3 regions of the Streptomyces sp. NPDC048825 genome follow, and region 1 is predicted to be linked to each of the others. Evidence: riboswitches for the same ligand, from Rfam matches in the RefSeq annotation. Region 1 holds a riboswitch; each other region holds the start of a gene.
The links. A riboswitch is a leader RNA that binds a small molecule or an ion and turns the genes downstream of it on or off. The one in region 1 is predicted to bind cyclic di-AMP.
Positions count from the first base shown of each region.

Region 2: another riboswitch for cyclic di-AMP. It lies ahead of ACGFNK_RS37910 (M23 family metallopeptidase); the one in region 1 lies ahead of ACGFNK_RS25320 (M23 family metallopeptidase).
Region 3: another riboswitch for cyclic di-AMP. It lies ahead of ACGFNK_RS27945 (transglycosylase SLT domain-containing protein); the one in region 1 lies ahead of ACGFNK_RS25320 (M23 family metallopeptidase).

Region 1 is NZ_JBICUR010000011.1:11,812-19,245, forward strand. Features, by position in the region: gene ACGFNK_RS25300 (MFS transporter) at 1-596, shown strand, start outside; gene lhgO (L-2-hydroxyglutarate oxidase) at 814-2,019, shown strand; gene trmB (tRNA (guanosine(46)-N7)-methyltransferase TrmB) at 2,485-3,315, shown strand; gene ACGFNK_RS25315 (PrsW family intramembrane metalloprotease) at 3,397-4,731, shown strand; gene ACGFNK_RS25320 (M23 family metallopeptidase) at 4,800-5,822, opposite strand; cyclic di-AMP (ydaO/yuaA leader) riboswitch at 5,834-5,989, opposite strand; gene ACGFNK_RS25325 (PP2C family protein-serine/threonine phosphatase) at 6,274-7,371, opposite strand.
Region 2 is NZ_JBICUR010000021.1:111,097-118,530, reverse strand. Features, by position in the region: gene ACGFNK_RS37915 (GntR family transcriptional regulator) at 131-826, opposite strand; gene ACGFNK_RS37910 (M23 family metallopeptidase) at 1,049-1,837, opposite strand; cyclic di-AMP (ydaO/yuaA leader) riboswitch at 1,851-2,008, opposite strand; gene ACGFNK_RS37905 (M16 family metallopeptidase) at 2,223-3,614, opposite strand; gene ACGFNK_RS37900 (M16 family metallopeptidase) at 3,611-4,954, opposite strand; gene ACGFNK_RS37895 (DNA topoisomerase (ATP-hydrolyzing) subunit A) at 5,191-7,434, shown strand, end outside.
Region 3 is NZ_JBICUR010000012.1:224,239-231,672, reverse strand. Features, by position in the region: gene ACGFNK_RS27960 (DUF6531 domain-containing protein) at 1-735, shown strand, start outside; gene ACGFNK_RS27955 (hypothetical protein) at 735-1,319, shown strand; gene ACGFNK_RS27950 (hypothetical protein) at 1,336-2,145, shown strand; cyclic di-AMP (ydaO/yuaA leader) riboswitch at 2,610-2,759, shown strand; gene ACGFNK_RS27945 (transglycosylase SLT domain-containing protein) at 2,764-3,498, shown strand; gene ACGFNK_RS27940 (hypothetical protein) at 3,625-4,527, opposite strand; gene ACGFNK_RS27935 (hypothetical protein) at 4,663-5,382, opposite strand; gene ACGFNK_RS27930 (hypothetical protein) at 5,504-6,112, opposite strand; gene ACGFNK_RS27925 (hypothetical protein) at 6,850-7,434, shown strand, end outside.

The DNA.
Region 1 (7,434 bases):
CCTCCATGTCCCTCCAAGCGACGTACCGCGGCTTCGGCGACGAGGGCGTAGACCTCGCCCAGGCCGCCCTGGAGCGCAACCGTGGCCTGGCCACGGCCCGCACCATGAGCTTCTTCAGCCTCGTCGAGGCACGCGCACACGCGCGTGCCGGCGACGCCCAGGCGGCCGGCGGGGCCCTGAAGGCCGCCGAGGGCTGGCTGGAGCGGGCCCGCGACGGCGACCAGGACCCGTCCTGGCTCGGCTTCTACTCGTACGACCGTTTCGCCGCCGATGCCGCCGAGTGCTACCGCGATCTCAAGGCTCCGCGCCAAGTGCGCCGCTTCACCGAGCAGGCACTGTCGAAGCCGACGGAGGAGTTCGTGCGGTCGCACGGCCTGCGTCTCGTGGTGTCCGCGGTTGCCGAGCTGGAGTCGGGGAACCTGGACGCCGCGTGTGAGCAGGGCGTACGGGCGGTGGAGGTGGCGGGGCGGATCTCTTCGGCCCGCACCACGGAGTACGTGAAGGATCTTCTGCATCGGCTGGAGCCGTATGGGGATGAGCCGCGGGTGGTGGAGCTGCGGGAGAGGGCTCGGCCGTTGCTGGTCGCTCCCGCGTAGAGCTGGGTCCTTCGCGTCTGCCCGGTTGGTGTGGTTTTGTGGCTGTGGGTTGTCTGTGGCTGATCGCGCCCACGCGGCGGAGCCGCAAATCGACACAGCCCCGCGCCCCATTCGGGCCTACGGCCCTCAATCGGGGCGGCGGGGCCCCTGCGCCGATTTTCGGGGTTTCAGCGCGTTGTCAGTGGCGCAGTGCACTATCTAAGTGGGAGGTGGGAAGGTGCGACGCGTGATCGTTTATGACTGTGATGTGGTCGTGGTCGGCGGGGGGATCGTTGGGCTGTCCACGGCTTATGCGATTACGCGGGCCGCGCCGGGGACTCGGGTGATGGTGCTGGAGAAGGAGCCGGGGCCGGCTCAGCACCAGACGGGGCGCAACAGCGGGGTGATCCACAGCGGGATCTACTACCGGCCCGGGTCCCTCAAGGCGCGGTATGCCGTGCGGGGCGCGGCCGAGATGGTCAAGTTCTGCGCGGAGTACGGGATCGCGCATGCCGTTACGGGGAAGCTGATCGTCGCCACGGAGCGGGACGAGTTGCCGCGGCTGCATGCGCTGGTGCAGCGGGGGCGGGAGAACGGCATTCCGGTACGGGAGCTGGGGGCGTCCCAGATCGCCGAGTACGAGCCGGAGGTTCAGGGGCTTGCCGCCATTCATGTCGCCACGACCGGTGTCTGCGACTTCGTGGGCGTCGCTCGGCAGCTCGCGGACGCCTCGGGGGCGCAGATTCGGTACGGGGCGGAGGTCACGTACATCGACCGGCGGCCCGATCTCGGGGTCGCTGTTCGTACGGGAGATGGAGACGTCGTACGCGCGCGTGTGCTGGTCAACTGTGCGGGGCTGCACTGTGACGAGATCGCTCGCCTTGCAGGGGACGAGCCCAGGATGCGGATCGTGCCGTTCCGGGGGGAGTACTACTCGCTGGCGCGGCCCTGGCTGGTGAAGGGGCTGGTGTATCCGGTGCCGGATCCCGCGTTTCCGTTCCTCGGGGTGCATCTCACGCGCGGGATCGACGGGGGCGTTCACATCGGGCCGAACGCTGTGCCGGCGTTGGCCCGTGAGGGGTATGACTGGCGGACCGTGCGGGCTCGGGAGCTGGGGGCGACGCTTGCCTGGCCCGGAGCCTGGCGGATAGCTCGGCGGCACTGGCGGTATGGCGGGGGTGAGCTGCGGCGGTCTTTGTCCAAGGCGGCGTTTGCCGGGGCTGTGCGGCGCTTGTTGCCGGCGGTTACTCAGGATGACCTGGTTCCGGCTTCTGCGGGCGTTCGCGCCCAGGCGGTCCTTCGGGACGGCACGTTGGTGGACGACTTCCTTCTGCGGGAAGGGCCGCGCACGGTGCATGTGCTGAACGCGCCGTCCCCTGCGGCTACCGCTTCGCTTCCGATTGGGCGTGAGGTGGGGCGGAGGGTTCTGGAGGCGTTGGGGTGACCGCGGGGGTTTCTTTCCCCAGCCCCGCCCCTTCCCGAAACTGGGGCTGCGCCCCAGGCCCCCCGCAAGGGGGTGGGGGTGACAGGTCGTGTCGCGGCTACGGGTGCGTCGTGGCTGGTCGCGCAGTTCCCCGCGCCCCTGAAAAGCAAAAGCCTGCGGCTCCACTCGCCCCAGCCACAACGTGCCCGCACCCTCCCACCGGCGGGAGGGGACGTGGGCCGGTGCGTCGTATGCCCGTCGCGTAGGTTCTGTCTCAGACCACCTGCGCCCTGTGTCAGACGAAGGGCCGTATGCCCACCCTGCGACGGGCTGACGCACCGGCCCACGGCCCCGACCCACCACCCACCCAAGGGGCGCGGGGCTGTGACATCAGCGGCTCCGCCGCGGGGCGCGACCAGCCACAACGCACCCGCACCCGAAAACGAACCCACCCGCCCAACCGCCGGAGGCAACCCGCTCCGTAAAATGAACCGCACTGTGTCTGAGCGCCAAAACACCGAAGAACCCCGCCGTCCCCACCCCCGCGCCAAAGGCGAACCCCGCTTCCCCGACGGCCCCCGCGCCGACCCCGCAGGGTCCCACTTCGAGCGGCGGATCCGTAGCTTTCAGCCGCGGCGGAGTCGGGTCACGCATGGGCAGGCCGACGCCTTGCAACGGCTCTGGCCAAAGTGGGGGCTTGATATCGATGGCCGGCGGAAGATCGACCTCACCGACCTGTTCGGGAACGACAAGCCCGTCGTGCTGGAGATCGGGTTCGGGATGGGCGAGGCCACCGCTCAGATGGCCGCCGAGGATCCCGCCACCAACATTCTCGCCGTCGACGTGCACACCCCTGGCCAGGGGAATCTGCTCAATCTCGCGGACCGACACGGGCTGTCCAACATCCGGGTCGCGAACGGCGACGCGATCATCCTGCTCAGGGAGATGCTCCAGCCGGACTCCCTGAGCGGACTGCGCGTGTACTTCCCGGACCCCTGGCCCAAGAAGCGCCACCACAAGCGCCGCCTGATCCAGCCGGACTTCCTCACACTCGCCGCGTCCCGCCTCAAGCCCGGCGCGCTGCTGCACTGCGCCACGGACTGGGAGCCGTACGCCGAGGTGATGCTCGAAGTCCTCACCGCGCACCCGGACTTCGAGAACAGCCGGCCGGGCGGCGGTTTCGCGCCCCGTCCGGACTTCCGCCCGCTGACCCGTTTCGAGAGCCAGGGCCTGGACAAGGGACATGTGGTGCACGACCTGCTGTTCCACCGCGTGCCGCGCAGCACCCCGCACGACGCCCCACCCAGAACCCCATAAAGCCCGTCCGAATCCAGCGAACCCAGCGGAGCGCAAACGTACCGTCGCAAGCCCAGCCCCTCCCTGGTTAGGGTCGATGTTGTGGCCACCAGTCCCCCGTATCCGGCGTACCCGGCGTACCCACCACCTCCCGGCACCCACGCCGGAGGCACCCGGCGGCATACACACTGGTGGCGCCGCAGGTGGGTGCGCTACGGCGCGCTGATCACCCTGCTCGCCCTCTCCGGTCTCGTCATCCTGGCCCTGGTCCGCGAACAGACCGGCACCGAGGGCTTTTTGGTGGGCCTTGGCCTTGCCGTGCTGCCCGTCCCGCTGCTGATCGCCGCGTTCCGCTGGCTGGACCGGGTCGAGCCGGGGCCCTGGCGGAACCTGACGTTCGCGTTCGCCTGGGGCGCCTGCGCGGCGGCGCTGATAGCGATCGTCGCGAACAGTTTCGCGACGCGTTGGATAGCCACGGCCACCGCGGACCCGTCGAGCGCCGACACGATCGGCGCGACGGTCATAGCGCCCGTCGTGGAGGAGAGCGCGAAGGCCGCCGCCGTCTTACTTGTCTTCCTGTTCCGCAGACGGGACTTCACCGGGATCGTCGACGGCGTGGTGATAGCCGGGCTCACCGCGACCGGCTTCGCGTTCACCGAGAACATCCTCTACCTCGGCACCGCCTTCGGCACCGACCAGCTCAGCGGCGGGGACGGTATCGCCTCCGTCACCGCCGCCACCTTCTTCGTACGCGTGATCATGTCGCCCTTCGCGCACCCGCTGTTCACCGTGCTCACCGGCATCGGCTTCGGCATCGCGGCGCTCTCGGCGGACCGCCAGCACATACGACGCGTACTGCTGCCCTTCGCGGGCCTGCTGCTGGCGATGGGCATGCACGCCCTCTGGAACGGCTCGTCGACCTTCGGCACATACGGCTTTTTCGCGGTGTACGCGGCGTTCATGGTGCCCGCGTTCGGCCTGCTGACCTGGCTGGTCATCTGGACGCGGCAGCGTGAGCTCGGTACGGTGCGCGCCGAGCTGCCCGCATACGCCATGGCGGGCTGGCTGACCGTTCCCGAGCCGTTCGTGCTCGGCTCGATGAAGGCGCGGCGACTGGCCCGCGAGTACGCCACGTATCACGGCGGGCGCCCGGCGGGGCGGGCGGTTGCGGAGTACGAGGCCTACGCGACGTCCCTCGCGTTCCTGCGCCACCGGGGGCGCCGCGGCCGTGCGGGCGCCGATTTCGTCGTACGGGAACGGGAGTTGCTCCACGAGCTGTGGGCCCGCCGCGAGCTGGCCCGTCCCGCACTGGCGTACGCGGCCCGGTCCACGGCACCACTCCCGGTGCCGCCACCGTGGCCTGCGTACGGGAACGCCTACGGGCAGGCGTCGCCCTTCCCGGCGTATGACCCGGCCTACAACCCCTACCGGAACTAGGCGAAAAGCAGGACGCCATCCGCTTCTCGTCCGAAAAGCGGATGGCGTCGAAGAGCTGACCTACGGGTTTACGGGTTGAGCCCCTTGCTCCGCAGCCAGGCCATCGGGTCGATTCCGTCGCCGCCCGACGTCTTGACCTCCATGTGGAGGTGCGCCCCGGTGACGTTGCCGGTCGCGCCTACGCGGCCGATGACCTCGCCCGTGCTGACCTTCTGGCCGACGCTGACGCTGATCGAGGACTGGTGGGCGTACCAGATCTCCGTGCCGTCGTCGAGCTTGAGCTTCGTGAGGTAGCCGTACGAGCCGTTCCAGCCGGCCTCGGTGATGGTGCCGCTGTGGACCGCCTTGAGCGGCGTACCCGACGGGGCGGCGAAGTCCAGGCCGGTGTGGCTCCCGGAGGACCACAGGGCGCCGGACTGACCGAAGGTCGAGGTGATGGTGTACGAGGACGTCGGCAGCGCGAAGCTCCTGGCGAGCTCGGCGAGGCGCTCCGCCTCGGCCTTCTGCCGGGCCTCCTCCGCCGCCTTCTCCTTGGCTGCCTCGGCCTTGGCCCGGGCAGCTTCCCGCTCCTTGGCGGCCTGCTCGGCGGCCTTCTTGGCGGCGGCGGTCGCCGCGGCCTGCCTGGCCTCGCGGTCCACCTGGTCCTGCTGCCGCTCGGCCTGCAGGATGATGCGGGCGCGCAGGGCCTCGCCGGCGTCGGAGTTGCCCTGCTCGGCGTCCGCCGTGGTCAGACCGGCCTGGGTGAGCGGTGTCGCGGAGCCGGCCTCTTCCTCTTCCTCGGGGTCGTCCGAGATCAGGGGAAGGTCGGGCAGGGTGATGGAGACCGGCGGCTTGCCGGTCTGCGCGCTGGCCATGCCGCCCGCGCTGACGGCAGCTATGACTCCGACGCCCAGAACCGTGGAGCTGCGCGCAAGGCCTCCGCCGCGCTGCTTGCCGACGCGGTGCCTGCCGCGAACGGGCTTGAGGGAATCCTCGGTGGGGTTCCACTCCTCCCAGGTCTCCTCGTCCTGGCGTTTGCCGTAGCCGAATGAGTCGGGCTGCTGCTCACTCGGCGCGAACGAAGTCTGGGGGGCAGGCCGGTTGGACGCCACGTAGGCGCACTCCTTTCCTTCCTTGTCGCCTACCGGGTTAGCTGACGGGTTCGGAGCAGGAAGGTCTCCTACGCGCGTCGCTCACGGTGTCTCCACCGGGAACGACGCCCGATTCACCCCAAGTGGTGGTTCCCCGGTTCCCTTGCGGGATTCGGCGCGTGCGCACGGAGCCGACTCTTGTGACGGCTGGGACGACCGCGCTGCGTTATCGAACGTTAATAGAGGCAGGCACCGGATTCCAAGCTGTTCCGGAGATTCGTTGGCGGTCTTGGCCTGGACTTTCAGGTCATGAGCGGGATGAATCGGGCGAGTTGATCCTGACTCGCGGGTAATTCACTGCTGTGACTTCTGTTGACAATGTTTCAGTTGCTAACCGGAGTGGGTTGGTCCGACTACTACCGGTGATATTGACCCCGCAGGCATCAGACCCGGGGCGGTTCAAGAACCCGCCTCACGGCCTCCTGACCGCCAGCAGCGCCATGTCGTCCGTCGCGCCGCCGACTCCCGTGTGCCGGACGACCTCCTCCACGAGCGTGGCGAGCAGCGCCCGCGGTCCGTGGAAGGTCCGGCCCGCGAGGCACTGAGCCGGGTCGAAGAAGACGCCGTGCCGGTCCCGGGCCTCGGTCACCCCGTCCGTGTAGAAGAGCAGGGTGGCCCCGCCGGGGAACGGGACCTCCTGCGCCCGGTCGGGCCACGGGCCCAGTTCGCCCATCCCGAGCGGCAGTGCGGGGTCCTCGGACCGCAGCGTGTCCAGCGAGCCGTCCCGGTACAGCAGGAGCGGCCAAGGGTGACCACGGTGGACGAGGCGTACGACGGCGTCGGCGTGCGGGAGCTCGGCGAGTACGGCGGTGGTGAAGCCCTCGACCGCCTCGAGGCCGCCTCGCCGGGCGGCCTCGCGCACCAGCGCCCGCTCCAGCCGCTGCGCCACCGCCTCCAGGGTCGCCTCCTGCTCGGCGGCCTCCCGGAAGGCCCCGATGAGCACGGCAACGGCCGCCACCGCGCCCATGCCCTTCCCCCGTACGTCGCCGACGACGAGCCGTACGCCGTGCGGGGTGTCCTGCACGGCGTACAGGTCGCCCCCGATGAACGCGTCCGCCTGCGCCGCCTCGTACCGCGCCGCGATGTCGAGCCCGCCGATCCGTTCGGCCGGTTCGGGCAGTACGGCGCGCTGGGCCGCCTCCGCGATCTCGCGAGCGGAGGCGAGACGTTGGTCACTGCGGCGTACGAGGCGGTTGATGGCGAGGGCCAGCACGGCGACCGCCGTCGCGGTGGCGACCTCGGTGGCCGAGCCCACGTCGAAGGGCCCTCTGATGTGCAGCAGGGACAGGGCGGCGACGGCCACGAGTCCGGTACGCAGCGTGTTGCCGAACGTGGAGAGGGGCGCGGCGACGAGCGGGGCGACCGTGAAGAAGGGCACCGCGGTGAAGGGGGGCGGGGTGAGGAAGTCGTAGCAGACGCCCGCGATGATCAGCAGCACAGGGAGCGCACGGACGAGAGTCCGGAGGTCAGCGATCCTCCGCCCACCAGTCTCCACTTCTCCGGGCCCCACCACTGCTCTCCCGCCCTTCACCGCGCTCGGTCACAGGTTTCCCGGCGGGTGGTCGGGGGGCGA
Region 2 (7,434 bases), on a different contig from region 1:
CAAAAACGCCGTCCCGCACACGCACCAAAAGGGCTCGCCCAAAATACCGGGCGGGCCCTTTGCAATTCCACATCGCGGGCAGCAAAAATAATCCCCCGCGAATTACTCCCCTTTGTATACGGCGCCACTGTTAATGCCGCACGCTCGCCGTGTTTACGGGGTGTTGCGAACTCCTCACACGCTCCACGCGATCACCGCGCTCGGGAAAGCGCAGCCGGTGTGCGGCCGTCGCCCGCTCGGTGTGCAGGGCCGTGATGGCCCGGGCCCGCTCGCTGTCGCCGCGCGCGACGGCGTCCACGATGCCGCCGTGCTCCGACCAGGACTCGGCGGGATGGGCCGGCGCCTCGACCGAGTACATCCAGGCGATCTTGTGCCGCAGCTGGGTGAGCATCGAGGTCAGCGCGGGGCTGCCGGACGCCTGCGCGAGCGTCTCGTGGAACCAGCCGCCCAACGAGCGCAGATCCTCGCCCTGGCCCCTCCTGGCCCGCTCCTGCCCCAGCCTGACGAGGCCTCGCAGCACCTTGAGGTGCGCCTCTGTCCGCCGCTGCGCAGCGCGCGCGGCGCCCAGCGGCTCCAGGAGCATGCGCATCTCCAGGAGGTCGCCGGCCTCCTGCTCGGTGGGTTCCGCGACGCACGCGCCCGCGTGGCGGCGGGTGACGACGAAGCCCTCCGCTTCCAGCGTGCGCAGTGCCTCCCGCACGGGGACCCGCGAGACGCCGTAGCGACGCGCGAGCAGTTCCTCGGTGAGCCGGCTGCCGCGTTCGTAGACACCCGCGACGATGTCGTCACGGATCGCCGTGCATACCGAGTGCGCGGGAATACGCATGACCGGACCTCCGCCTTAATCCCCGCGAAACGCGGTCGATTGACGCTCGTCCGGTGACTCTATTGCAGAGAACCGGAAATTCCGATGGCGGGCCGGAATCCATGGAGTTTTTTTGGACACATAGTCGCGCAGAACAGGCAGTCGTCCCGTCGGCATGCACGAAAGCCCCGGCTCGGTGAGCCGGGGCCTTCGGGAGAGGTGCGCGGTGAAGCTTCCGAGCCGTCAGACGTTCACGCCGTGCGACCGGAGGTAGGCGAGGGGGTCCATGTCCGAGCCGTACTCCTGGGACGTACGCGCCTCGAAGTGGAGGTGTGCTCCGGTGACGTTGCCGGTCGCCCCGGAGAGGCCTATCTGCTGGCCCGGGGTGACGCTCTGACCGACGGAGACGGAGAGGGACGACATGTGGGCGTACTGCGTGTACGTGCCGTCGTTCATCTTGATGACGACCTGGTTGCCGTACGAGCCCTCGAAGCCGGCCTCTACGACGGTACCGGCGCCCACGGCGCGGACGGTGGTGCCGCTGGCGGCGTGGAAGTCGATGCCGGTGTGGCTGCCGGAGGACCAGACGGAGCCGCCGGCCTTGTAGCCGGTGGAGACGTACGAGTCGCTGATCGGCGAGACGAAGGAGTTGAGCAGGCGCTTGCGCTCGGCCTCGCGGGCGGCGCGCTCCTTGGCCTCGCGCTCCGCCTTGGCCTTCGCCTCGGCCCGGGCCTTCTGCTCGGCGGCCAGCTTCTTGGCGGCCTCCTCGGCCGCTTCGCGGGCGGCGGCCTCCTCGGCGGCCTGCCGCTGGGCGTGGGCCTGGGCGTCGATCTGGTCGGCGACCGAGTCGCCCATGGTGACGGCCTGGGTCAGCCCTGTCTGCTTGACCGAGGACGGGCCGGCGAACGCCGGGGCGGCCAGGGTGCCGATGACACCGGTGGTGGCGAGCGTCGCGACGCCCACGGTCCTCGAGGACGTGCGCTTCGTACGGCTCGGGCGACGGTGCTTCCCGGTGGCGCGGGTGAACGCCATGAAGTGGCTGGTCCTTTCCTTCCTTCTCGCCTACCGGGTTAGCTGACGGGTTCGGAGCAGGAAGGTCTCCTACGGGCTCCCTCCAGGAGGGCGCCCGATTCACCCCAGGGACTGCGGTGGGTCCCCGGCTCCCCTGGCTCGCGCCGTACGGGGACTCGGCGATGACTGTCCGGTGCCGCGGATGCGGCGCACTGCCTGACGAACAGCCGGACTGACGCTAAGCGGGCCATCTCTCAAACAACAAACGGATGACGGTTTTTGTAGCGCACGCCACAGCGCAGACACACAACCTCCATATCAACTCCCAACCAATCCAATCAATTTGGACAAAGAAGGACCCTGGAGGCTCATAAGCCTCCAGGGTCCCCGGGGATGTGCGGCGGCTCTACTCGGCCGGGACCACGCTCACTTCACCGATTCCGAGGGCCTTGACGGGCTCCTCGATCTGGGCGGCGTCCCCGACGAGGACGGTCACCAGACGGTCCACCGGGAAGGCGCTCACGGCGGCCGCGGTGGCCTCCACGGTGCCCGTCGCGGCGAGTTGGCGGTACAGCGTCGCCTGGAAGTCGTCCGGCAGGTGCTGCTCGACCTGGTCGGCGAGCGTGCCGGCGACGGCGGCCGCGGTCTCGTACTTGAGCGGCGCCACGCCCACCAGGTTCTGTACGGCGATGTCGCGCTCGGCGTCCGTCAGGCCCTCGGCCGCGAGCGTACGCAGCACCTTCCAGAGGTCGTCGAGCGCCGGGCCGGTGTTCGGCGTGTCCACCGAGCCACTGATGGCGAGCATCGCGGCGCCCGTGCCGTCCGGAGCGGAGCGCAGCACCTGTCCGAACGCCCGCACACCGTAGGTGTAGCCCTTTTCCTCGCGCAGGACGCGGTCAAGACGCGAGGTGAGGGTGCCGCCGAGGCAGTACGTGCCGAGCACCTGGGCGGGCCACACACGGTCGTGCCGGTCGGCGCCGACGCGGCCGATGAGCAGCTGTGTCTGGACGGCTCCGGGACGGTCGACGATGACCACGCGGCCCGTGTCGTCGGCGGTCACCGGAGGCACGGGACGCGCCTCGGCCGGCGAGCCGGTCCAGGCGCCGAGCGTCTCACCGAGCAGCGCGTCGAGGCCGACACCGGTGAGGTCGCCGACGACGACCGCGGTGGTGGTGGCGGGGCGTACATGCTTCTCGTAGAAGGCGCGCACAGCCGCCGAGTCGATGCTCGCGACCGTCTCCTCGGTGCCCTGGCGCGGGCGCGACATGCGCGAGGTCGCCGGGAAGAGCTCCTTGGAGAGCTCCTTGGCGGCGCGGCGGGCCGGGTTGGCGGTCTCGTGCGGAATCTCGTCGAGCCGGTTGCGGACGAGGCGTTCGACCTCGCTGTCCTCGAAGGCGGGCGCCCTGAGGGCGTCGGCGAGCAGGCCGAGCGCCTTCTGGAGCCGCGACACGGGGACTTCGAGGCTCAGGCGTACGCCCGGGTGGTCGGCGTGCGCGTCCAGCGTGGCGCCGCAGCGCTCCAGCTCGGCGGCGAACTCCTCGGCGGAGTGCTTGTCGGTGCCCTCGGAGAAGGCACGCGCCATGATCGTGGCGACACCGTCCAGGCCCTTCGGCTCGGCCTCCAGCGGTGCGTTCAGGAGGACTTCCACGGCGACGACCTGCTGGCCGGGGCGGTGGCAGCGCAGCAGCGTCAGGCCGTTGGCGAGCGCACCGCGCTCGGGCGCCGGGAAGGCCCAGGGCTTGGCCTCGCCGGCCTGGGGCTGGGGGTGGAAGTCCATGGTCACGGTGGCCTCGGTCACTGGGCGCTCTCCTCGTCGGTGGCGGTCTCCTCGTCGGTGGCGATCGGCTCGTACACGAGCACCGCGCGGTTGTCGGGGCGCAGGCGGGACTTGGCGGCCTCCTGGACCTCGTCGGCCGTGACGTCGAGCACACGCTGTACGGCGGTCAGGGCGAGCTGCGGGTCGCCGAACAGGACGGCGTACCGGCACAGTTCGTCGGCGCGGCCGGCGACAGTACCGAGCCGGTCCAGCCACTCGCGCTCCAACTGGGCCTGGGCACGCTCCATTTCCTCGGCCGTGGGGCCCTCCTCGGCGAACCGGGCGAGCTCCTCGTCGACGGCCGCCTCGATGACGGGGACCTCGACATCGCCGGAGGTCTTCACATCGAGCCAGCCCAGGGAGGGCGCTCCGGCCAGGCGCAGCAGACCGAAACCGGCCGCCACAGCCGTACGGTCCCGGCGCACGAGGCGGTTGTAGAGGCGCGACGACTCGCCGCCGCCGAGGACGGTCAGGGCGAGGTCGGCCGCGTCGCACGCGCGCGTGCCGTCCTCCGGGAGCCGGTAGGCGGCCATCAGCGCGCGCGCCGGGACCTCCTCCTCGACGACCTCGCGCAGCTGCTCGCCGATGGTGTCCGGCAGGGTGCCGTCGCGCGGGGCAGGCTTGCCGTCGTGCCCCGGGATGGAGCCGAAGTACTTCTCGACCCAGGCGAGCGTCGCCTCCGGGTCGATGTCGCCGACGATCGACAGGACGGCGTTGTTGGGCGCGTAGTAGGTGCGGAAGAACGCGCGCGCGTCCTCCAGCGTGGCCGCGTCCAGGTCGGCCATCGACCCGATCGGGGTGTGGTGGTAGGGGTGGCCCTCCGGGTACGCGAGGGCGGTCAGCTTCTCGAAAGCGGTGCCGTAGGGGACGTTGTCGTAGCGCTGGCGGCGCTCGTTCTTGACGACGTCCCGCTGGTTCTCCATCGACTCGTCGTCGAGCGCGGCGAGCAGCGAGCCCATGCGGTCGGCCTCCAGCCAGAGGGCGAGCTCCAGCTGGTGGGCGGGCATGGTCTCGAAGTAGTTGGTGCGCTCGAAACTGGTCGTGCCGTTCAGCGAACCGCCCGCGCCCTGCACCAGTTCGAAGTGGCCGTTGCCCTTCACCTGGCCCGAGCCCTGGAACATCAGATGCTCGAAGAGGTGGGCAAGTCCGGTACGTCCCTCGACCTCGTGGCGCGAGCCGACGTCGTACCAGAGGCACACCGCCGCGACCGGGGTCAGATGATCTTCGGAGAGCACCACGCGCAGGCCGTTGGCCAGGCGGTGCTCGGTCGCTGTCAGCCCGCCGGAGCCGGCCTCGACGGTGGCCGTGTGACCCATGGGCATGTACGTCCCTTCGATCGCGGAAAACTGCTGAATTCCTGCTAGTCATGCCACTGTATGCAAGCGCGCTGACAGCTGGCGAAGTTCCCGGAACGGCTACGCCGAGAGCGAGCGGGCCGGTGCCCGCCCGGACCCCTGTGCATGGGGCGTGGTCCGGGTTGTCAGTGGGGCGGTCCACAATGGAGCTCGTCAGAACCCGTTCATGCCCCGGCAGACACTGTGAAGGAGTCGCAGCAGCGATGGCCCGCCGCAGCACGAAGACCCCGCCGCCAGACGACTTCGAGGAGCGCATCCTCGACATCGACGTCGTCGACGAGATGCAGGGCTCCTTCCTCGAGTACGCGTACTCGGTGATCTATTCCAGGGCCCTGCCGGACGCCCGTGACGGTCTCAAGCCCGTGCACCGCCGCATCGTCTACCAGATGAACGAGATGGGGCTGCGCCCCGACCGCGGCTACGTGAAGTGCGCCCGCGTCGTCGGCGAGGTCATGGGTAAGTTGCACCCCCACGGCGACGCGTCGATCTACGACGCCCTGGTGCGCCTGGCTCAGCCCTTCTCGATGCGGCTGCCCCTGGTGGACGGCCACGGCAACTTCGGCTCGCTGGGCAACGACGACCCGCCGGCCGCCATGCGGTACACCGAGTGCCGGATGGCCGACGCGACCTCCCTGATGACGGAGTCGATCGACGAGAACACGGTCGACTTCGCCCCGAACTACGACGGCCAGGAGCAGGAGCCGGGCGTCCTCCCGGCCGCATATCCGAACCTGCTGGTGAACGGTGCGTCGGGCATCGCGGTCGGTATGGCCACGAACATGCCGCCGCACAACCTCGGCGAGGTGATCGCCGCCGCCCGGCATCTGATCCGCTACCCGGGCGCCGATCTCGAGACGCTCATGAGGCACATCCCGGGGCCCGACCTGCCCACGGGCGGAAGGATCGTCGGCCTCTCCGGGATCAGGGACGCGTACGAGTCGGGCCGCGGCAGCTTCAAGATCCGCGCGACGGTGTCGGTGGAGAACGTGACGGCGCGCAGGAAGGGCATCGTCGTCACGGAGCTCCCCTTCACCGTGGGCCCGGAGAAGGTGATCGCCAAGATCAAGGACCTGGTCGGCGCCAAGAAGCTGCAGGGCATCGCCGACGTCAAGGACCTCACCGACCGCGCGCACGGCCTGCGCCTGGTCATCGAGATCAAGAACGGCTTCGTACCGGAGGCCGTCCTGGAGCAGCTCTACAAGCTGACTCCCATGGAGGAGTCCTTCGGCATCAACAACGTCGCGCTGGTGGACGGCCAGCCCCTCACGCTCGGCCTCAAGGAGCTTCTGGAGGTCTACCTCGACCACCGCTTCGAGGTCGTGCGGCGGAGGTCGGAGTTCCGCCGCAGCAAGAAGCGGGACCGGCTGCATCTGGTCGAGGGGCTGCTGGTCGCCCTCCTGGACATCGACGAGGTCATCCGCATCATCCGCTCCAGCGACAACTCCGCACAGGCCAAGGAGCGCCTGATCGAGCACTTCTCGCTGAGCGAGGTCCAGACGCAGTACATCCTGGACACCCCGCTGCGCCGGCTCACCAGGTTCGACCGCATCGAGCTGGAGTCGGAGCGCGACCGGCTCAAGAGCGAGATCGAGGAGCTGACCCGCATCCTGGAGTCGGACGCCGAGCTGCGCAAGCTGGTGTCGGGTGAACTGGCCGCGGTGGCCAAGAAGTTCGGCACCTCGCGGCGTACGGTGCTGCTCGAGTCCTCCGGGGCCACCGCCGCGGCCGTACCGCTGCAGGTGGCCGACGATCCGTGCCGGGTACTGCTGTCGTCGACGGGACTTCTCGCGCGTACGGCGAACGGTGACCCCTTCGGGGAGAGCGACGGCAAGCGCGCCAAGCACGATCTGATCGTCTCGGCCGTCCCGGCGACGGCCCAGGGCGAGGTGGGCGCGGTCACGTCGGCCGGACGGCTGCTGCGCATCAACGTCATCGACCTTCCACAGCTGCCCGAGACGACCGCGGCACCCAACCTCGCCGGGGGAGCCCCGATTGCGGAGTTCCTCACCCTGGAGGGCGACGAGGAGGTCGTCTGCCTGACCACGCTCGACGAGTCGTCGCCGGGTCTGGCGCTCGGCACACAGCAGGGTGTGGTCAAGCGTGTGGTGCCCGACTACCCGTCCAACAAGGAGGAGTTGGAGGTCATCACACTCAAGGAGGGCGACCGGATCGTCGGCGCGGCCGAGCTGCGCACGGGCGAGGAGGACCTCGTCTTCATCACCGACGACGCACAGCTACTGCGCTACCAGGCCTCCCAGGTGCGCCCGCAGGGCCGGCCCGCGGGCGGCGTGGCGGGCATCAAGCTCACCGACGGGGCCAAGGTGATCTCCTTCACGGCCGTCGACCCGGCCGTGGACGCGGTGGTCTTCACGGTGGCGGGCTCGCGCGGCACGCTCGACGACTCGGTCCAGACGACCGCGAAGCTGACGCCCTTCGACCAGTACCCG
Region 3 (7,434 bases), on a different contig from region 1:
GAACGCTTCTTCTCCATCGTCACCGATCTGGTCGGCACCCCGACCGAGCTGGTCTCGGAGGACGGGGACATCGCCTGGCGCATGACTGCCACCCTGTGGGGACTCACGACGTGGAGCGAGGACGCCGACACCAGCACGCCCCTGCGCTTCCCGGGTCAGTACTTCGACCCCGAAACCGAGCTTCACTACAACTACTTCCGGCACTACGACCCGGCGACCGCGACCTACATCAGTCCGGATCCGCTGGGTTTGGACGCAGGTCCGAACCCTCGCGGCTACGTTCTCAACCCCCTGCTCTGGATCGACTACCTCGGTCTGCTGACCTGTAGGCAGAACGCGCGACGGCTCCGGAGGAACATGCGGCGCGAGGGGCGTCCGGTGAGCCGCGGTCAGGCCGCGGCGCATATCGTTCCGTCCGGAGGCAACAGGGGCCACTGGGTACCGGGGGCCCGAAGCCGTGACCTGCTCGAGAGGTATGGAGTCGATGTCAACGACGCGGCGAACGGCATTCCCCTGGGGCACCCGAGCCCACACAATTTCACCCATCGCGAGCCGTTCCTCCAGCGTGTCAACATGCGTTTGGAGCAGGTTGTGGAGGACAGGACAGCTCGCGGATTCGGTGCGCGCGCCATCCGTACTGAGCTACGGAGGGAGTTGCGCAGCATCGGACGAGAGGTCGAGGGAGAGCTCTCGACCGGCGCTCCTTCACCTACCGCAGTCTGGACGGCACCGTGATGACCGATATGCCCATTTCTGTATACCGATTGCTGCCGCGGATGGGGGAGTTCCGGACCCTGTTGCTCGGCAGCTCGCTGAGGAAACTCATTCGCTGGCAGATCAGCGGTTCTGACTCGGACATGCCGACTGAGTTCAGCGGTTCCTGGGACGGCGATCCGCGGTGGCGCAAGGGGGAATTCCCGTGCGGATATCCCGGTGCGCCCGTGCTCAGCGGCCGCATCTCCGAGCTGCTGCGGGACGAACTGTCGACGGCAGGAAGGTTCGTGCCGATTGCTATCGAAGGTGCCGAATCAGACAATTATGTCCTTTATCTCGTGGAGCGAATCGTTGACTGCTTGGACGCCCGACGGTCGTCCAAGCCGAAGAAGACGACGGGCGAGATCACAAAAGCCGTCTTCCGGCCCGAGGCCGTGCCCGTCGCTCTGCCCGCCTTCCGGCTGCCGGAATACCCTGGCGGCGTCTACTGGAACGGGTGGGCAGTGGACCGCCTGACCGAGCTGCTGGGCAGCGACCTGGAAGCGCGCGTGGTCTGGTCGGAGGATCCGTCCCTCACGCCGCACCCCAATCCCTGGGGTTTCTGAGGCTGACAGAAGGCCCATGACCACGGCAGGCACCGAAGAGCACCTCTCCGTGTACCGGCTGCTGCCGAGCATGAGGGAGAGCGAGCTTCCCACTGGGGACCCCAGCTCCCCTGTGCTCAGCCACCGTGTCGCGGACCTCCTGAGGGGTCTCCTGGCGGGCCGGCTCGACACACGACTGGTCTGGTCGGAGACCCCGGGCCCGTTCCGCATCCCGACCCCTGGGGGTTCTGACGTGAACAACGCACGGGAGTCGGCCTTCCGCGACCATATGCGCCGCGGAGCCGAACGTGTCCTGTACGGCTTCCCGGAAGTCCTCCGGCCCGAGATCTACGTCGTCTCGTTCGAGGTCTGGCGCGTCGACCAGGATCCTCGCTACCCCTACGCGGCCATCGGCTACAACACCGAGAGCGCGGTCCGCCGGGTGCTGGATCAGGGCTGTGCGTACGAAGGATCCGCCCGTTGGGAGTACTCGTACTGGTCGCTGGAGGGGTTCGAAAGGCTCGGCCATGTTCCCGAGGATCCGGTCGGCAGCAGCCTGCACCTGGCCGAAGCGCAGGCGGAAGAGCTCTGGTACGAGGACGAGGGCGGCCTCTCCGACGAGGCGTGCGATGCCCGCGACGACCAGCTTGTCCGCCGATTCGACGAGCTGTGCATCGACGTGGCCCGCCGCCTGCGGGCCGATGGCCACATCGCCCGGGTATTCGGACGAGCCGTACCGATCGTGCTGTTCGACATGGACCGCCCCAGCTGGGAGACGGAAGCCACCGAGGCCGCCAATCCTCGCGAGGTGCTCGCCGATTTCCTGGAGCATCACTCGGTGAGATGAGCGACGGAACGGACCAGGGCCAGCCGACGGCAGCAGGGCGGCCCAAAGCGGTCGGTTGCCCGCCTGTGAGCAGCCTCGTACACCCTGTGCGCGTACGAGGCCCCATCCGCCGAGCACATCGACGTGACCGAGGTCCACTTCGAGCTCAACGCTGGACGGCCCCCACAGGCCAAAATGCCCGAGTTGCCTACATTGCCGCTTTATTCAGACTTAGTGGTGCTTGATCGCGTGAATTGGGTCACCTCCGGGTGAATTGGATGTTGAGGCGGCCTCTCGGCAACTTCTGCTTTGCAGAACGTAAGTTGAAGGTTGTGTTCCGGAGTAATCGGGCGATTTCCCCCTCGTTTTGGCTAGTTCATAAGGGGCGCACCGGGATTTCGGGGCTTGTTTCGGGTGTGTGCTCTCGCATACGTTCTCGTCGATCCGGGCGGAACGCCGAATCCTGCCGCCGCCCCGGAACCCCATTCATCCACGCGCTACGGCAGGAGCGGGGGACCCAGGTAAGTCGCCGATCCGGGCACCGGAACGGCTTGGGGTGAAGTCGCGCTCATCGTGCGGCCGGGCATCTCCCGCCCGAACCCGACAGCTCACCTCGCAGGCGCCGGAGAGGAATTCGCCATGCCCGCACGAGGTAAGCACCGCCGTCCGAAAGCCCGCCGCATCGCCCGCGTTGTCATTCCCGTAGGAACGGGCGGGGCCGCGCTCGCGCTCCCGTTCGTGGGGGTGACCGGCGCCCACGCCGCCCAGCCGACGGCGCAGGTCGCACAGGTTGCGCAAGCCGCGGTTCCGCAGGTCGAGCTCGTCACGCACAAGGTGATCAAGGGCGACACCCTGATCAGGATCGCGAAGAAGCACACCACGAGCGGCGGTTGGCAGAAGCTCTACAAGGCCAACCGTGCGGTCATCGGTGACAATCCCTCGCTGATCAAGACGGGTCTCACGCTGACGGTCGGTACGAAGAAGTCGGCCGCGACCCCGGCTGCCGCCAAGTCCGCGGCGCCCGCTGCCACCCCCGCCGCCGCGAAGACGTACACGAACGACCTGGACGGCTGGATCAAGGAGGCGCTGGACGTCATGGCCCAGCATGGGATTCCGGGCTCGTACGACGGCATCCACCGCAACATCATGCGTGAGTCGTCGGGGAATCCGCAGGCCATCAACAACTGGGACTCCAACGCCGCGGCCGGGACCCCGTCCAAGGGCCTCCTGCAGACCATCGATCCGACCTTCAGGGCCTACCACGTGCCCGGTACGTCGATGGACCCCTTCGACCCGGTCGCGAACATCGCGGCGGCCTGCAACTACGCCGCCGACAGGTACGGCTCGATCGACAACGTGAACGGCCCTTACTGATCGGGCGTCTGGACCTGTGGGGCGGCCTCGTCACCGGATCGGCTGAGCGCGCCCCATGGGTCGGCCGATCGGCGCCAGGGGGAATGCCCGGCCCTCTGACGGGACCGGGACATTCACCGGCGCTCGTCAGGCATTCGCGTCCCGGAACAGATCTTCGACCTTGGCGGCCGTCACGGAGCGCTTCAGCCAGGCTCGGAGGGTTTCCAGGTCGGTGCATTCCATGATGCGTGCGCGTACGCCGTCCGGAACCTCGATGCCGCGCTCGCCCAGGACCAGCAGGATGTCCTCGGCGTGACCCTCGACGCGGCCCTCGGTGCGGCCCTCGGTGCGGCCTTCCGCGCGCAGGCGCTGGGAGGTCTCCGAGCGGAAGAAGGAGAGGTCGGCGGACATCAATTGCCTCCAGATCTTTGCGGCCGGGGCGGTCCCGAGGCCGAGTTCGGTGAATTCGGCGAAGATCCTCGCGGTCTCTTCGTCGATGGTCTTCAGGGCGGCGGCCAGGGCTTTCAGTATGGCAGCGGCGTTGTCGTCCTTGCCATGAGTGATGGCAGACAGTGTCGCCAGGGGAATGTCGCGGGCCGCGGTAGACGGGTCGGTGATGGCGGGGACGTTGTGCGGGCCCAGAACGAGGGGACGCAGTGTGAGAGTGCGCCACTGCCTGGGCCCGATCGTGATGGGTTCGGAGGCCCAGGTGGCGGTGGCCTTGTCCTGGCAGGTGACGAGCAGGACGGGCGGGATGCGGTACTTCGCATAGAGGTGGGCGATGTAGTAAGCCCAGCTTGCATGCTTCTTCGGGTCTTTCTTGCCCTGGGCTTCGACGACCAGGAGATGGCTCTCGCCGGAGGCGGTGTCGAGCCTGAGGAGCGTGTCCACACGCCGTTCCAGTGGCTTGATCTCCGTGAGGTCGGTGGGCATGAGGGACACCGCTACGGGGTCCGGGAACGGGAGATCCAGAGTCCGGAAGGTCCGCGCGAAGGCGCCGGGGTCCTCCTGGAAGAGGCGGTGCATCGCCTCGTGGGATGAGCTGACCATGTGGCGGACGGTAATGACGGCACGTCAAGCCGGGCTGGAATATGCCGCTGGCTCACTCGTAAGGATGATCGCCGGGAGGCTTCCGGCCCCGGCTACCGGCCCTGAAGGCCGCTACCCGGGGCCGACGCACACCCGTCAACCGAGCTTCGCGTTCTGCGCCTTGGCCACGACAGGCGAGACCTTGGTGTCGCTGGGCGTGGACTGGGCGATGGCCAGGCCGTCCACGGCGTAATAGACGGCGATGACGTCGTCGCGGCGTACGGCTGCCGCGTGAACCGTGTGAGTGGCGCCCCTGAACGTCAGTGTGGACTTGAAGGCCAGCGACTCGTCGCCCGCCGGGTCCGCCTTCTCGGCGGTGACCGAGTCGTACGGGCTCGTGTTGCCGTTCGCCTTGGCGGTGAAGCCTCCGCCGCAGGAGTCCACCGCCTTGGAAAGGCCGGACATGGCCGACTCCGCCTTGCCGGCCTCGTAGGCGGTGAGCGTGACGTAAGTGAAGGCGTTGGCGTCCTTCGAGGCCACTCGCGTGAGGTCGGCCTGCGGCTCGCCGACGGGGAGTTGGTTCATCGCGTACGCCAGTGGGGCGCACTCCCTCTTGTCGAGGGTGACTTCGTCCTGGGACTTGGCGAAGAGGAACTCCTCCTTGTTCTCCTCAACCTGGTGGCCCTCGACGTCCGCCGTGGTGATCACGAGCTTCGCCAGGCGCTCGGCCGGGCTCACCTCCTTGGCCGGGGCAGCCGTCGCCTCGGGCTTGTCGGCCGCCGCGTCCGTCTCCGCGTCACCGCTTCCGCAGGCGGTCAGGCCGGTGAGTACGGCGATGGAGAGGGCGCAGGAGGCCAGGGCAGCGTGTCTCTTCATACGTCGTCCTTTCGACGGAAGAGGGAAGTCGGTGGAAGATCACGGCATGGCGAAGATCACGGCACGGCAGTGAAGTCCGTGGCTGTCACGAGGTCCTCGGCTGCCGTGCCCGCCAACCGCCCTACTGGCCAGGGAACTTCCAGATGAACGGCTCCCCGTCCTCCTCCGACCAGTGGACCTCCATCTCCTTCGCGTTCGCCGGGATGAGGTACGACTCGCAGAACGTGTGGCTCTCGCCCGTCTTCCAGCTCTCGACGTCGTACGGGTCCTCGCAGCCGGGTGCGTCGTCGGAGGCGCCGATGAGCAGGGCGCCCCGCTTGCCGTCCGCCCAGATGGTGGTGCCCTCGCCCGCGTCGGAGTCGGACGTCAGGGCCGGGCCCCCCTTGTGCGTGAACTTCATGTGCGCGACCGCGAGCACCATGCCCTTGGCCTCCGCCTTGTCCTGCACCAGCTCCTGGGCCTCGGCCTCGGTGCCGACGTCGACCTTCTGCGCGGTGATGTCGTAGGTGACGTTGCCGGCCTCTTCCTCGACCTTGCCCTCGGCGCTCTCGCCCGTGGCCATCTCGCCACCGGAGGCCGCCTCGGCCGGAGTTGCCGCCGCCTTGGCCTTGGACTTGCCGGAGGGCTTCTTCGCGTCGGCCTTGTCCTCCCCGCCACCGCACGCGGTCAGCGCGAGCGCGAGAACGGCGACGGGCGCGGCGACGCGCAGGGCGGTTTTCTGGTGCAGCAAGACAAACTCCTTGTGAGTGTTGCGAGTGAGGGGGATGTGGGGATGCGGGGATGCCCACCCGCGCGAGCGCCACAGCGGCACGGCACCAACCGGTACAGAGGTACAGCGGCACAGCCACACAGCGTTACGCGGTCGAGGTGCCGATTCCGATGCCGGTGCTCTACGGGGCTGCCGACCACCGGAGTTGCACCAGGAAAGGCCCAACTGCTCGTCGGGCAGACGACGTTCCCCGTGCGCGGATCCGCTCGCAGCGGAAACGCGATCACCAGATCCTGGGGTACCGCCCCTCACGCTGTCAACAAACGTGAACACTCACCGTCACAGACGGCTGGAGAGAGCAGCCGCGGTGCACCCTCCCACCTGGAAGGTCACCCGCACGCCTCCGGACTCGTGAGCGAATCGTGCAGGAACGGTGGCTTCCGCATGGCGATCACATGTCCGCCGCACGTCACGCCGTTCGCGCTCGCACAGCGAAACCCGCTCATCAAGGCCCGTACTCAACGGGGAACCAATCGCCCCGCGTTGCGCGTGGATAACGTCGAGTCCTGTGAGGTTCGCGATCGTTGACGCGCCTTGAGGGGCTTATGCGCCCCTGATACGGTGCGATGACTTGACACTCATTCCAGCATTTCAGCCGCTGGTTATTCGGCCAGGTCGGGCGGTCGGGCGGTACGTCCGGTGCGGAGTGGAGTGTCCCAAATGGCAGAAACCTTCTTGGGTGTACGGGGAGCGGTTGCGTGAAGATCCAAGAGCGTACGGGGGCGGGTAACAACCGTTCCGGGGCGCCGGCTCAGCCGGCCATGGGTGAGCGCCTTCCCACGCCGCCTCGCGAGCGCAAACCAGCACTCGCCGCTCTCGCCGTGCTGCTCATCCTGGTCGGAGCGCTCGGGGCGACCATGCTCGTGCTGCGCGCCGGGGATCGTGTCGAGGTCATCCAGGTGAAGGAGGGCGCCGACATCCAGGCCGGCGAGACCATCACCGACAGCAACATCACCTCCGTCATGGTCGCGGAAGACTCCGCCATCAACTACGTGCGGTGGGAGCAGCGCCAGGCCCTCAAGGCCCTGAAGGCCAGGTCGACGATCTACGGGGGCACGGTCGTCGTCGGCGAGATGTTCGCGAAGCAGGCCTCTCTCCCCGCCGGCAAGGCCTCCGTGGGCCTCGCCCTCAAGGAGGGCCAGTACCCGGCCAACGTGAAGGTCGGCGACACCGTCGCCGCCTACCGCGTGAGCGACACTGCCCCCAGCTCCGACAGGGACAACTCCTCCTCCGGTGGTACAGCTGCCGGCACCGACGCCCTCCTGGTCGACAACGCGCGCGTG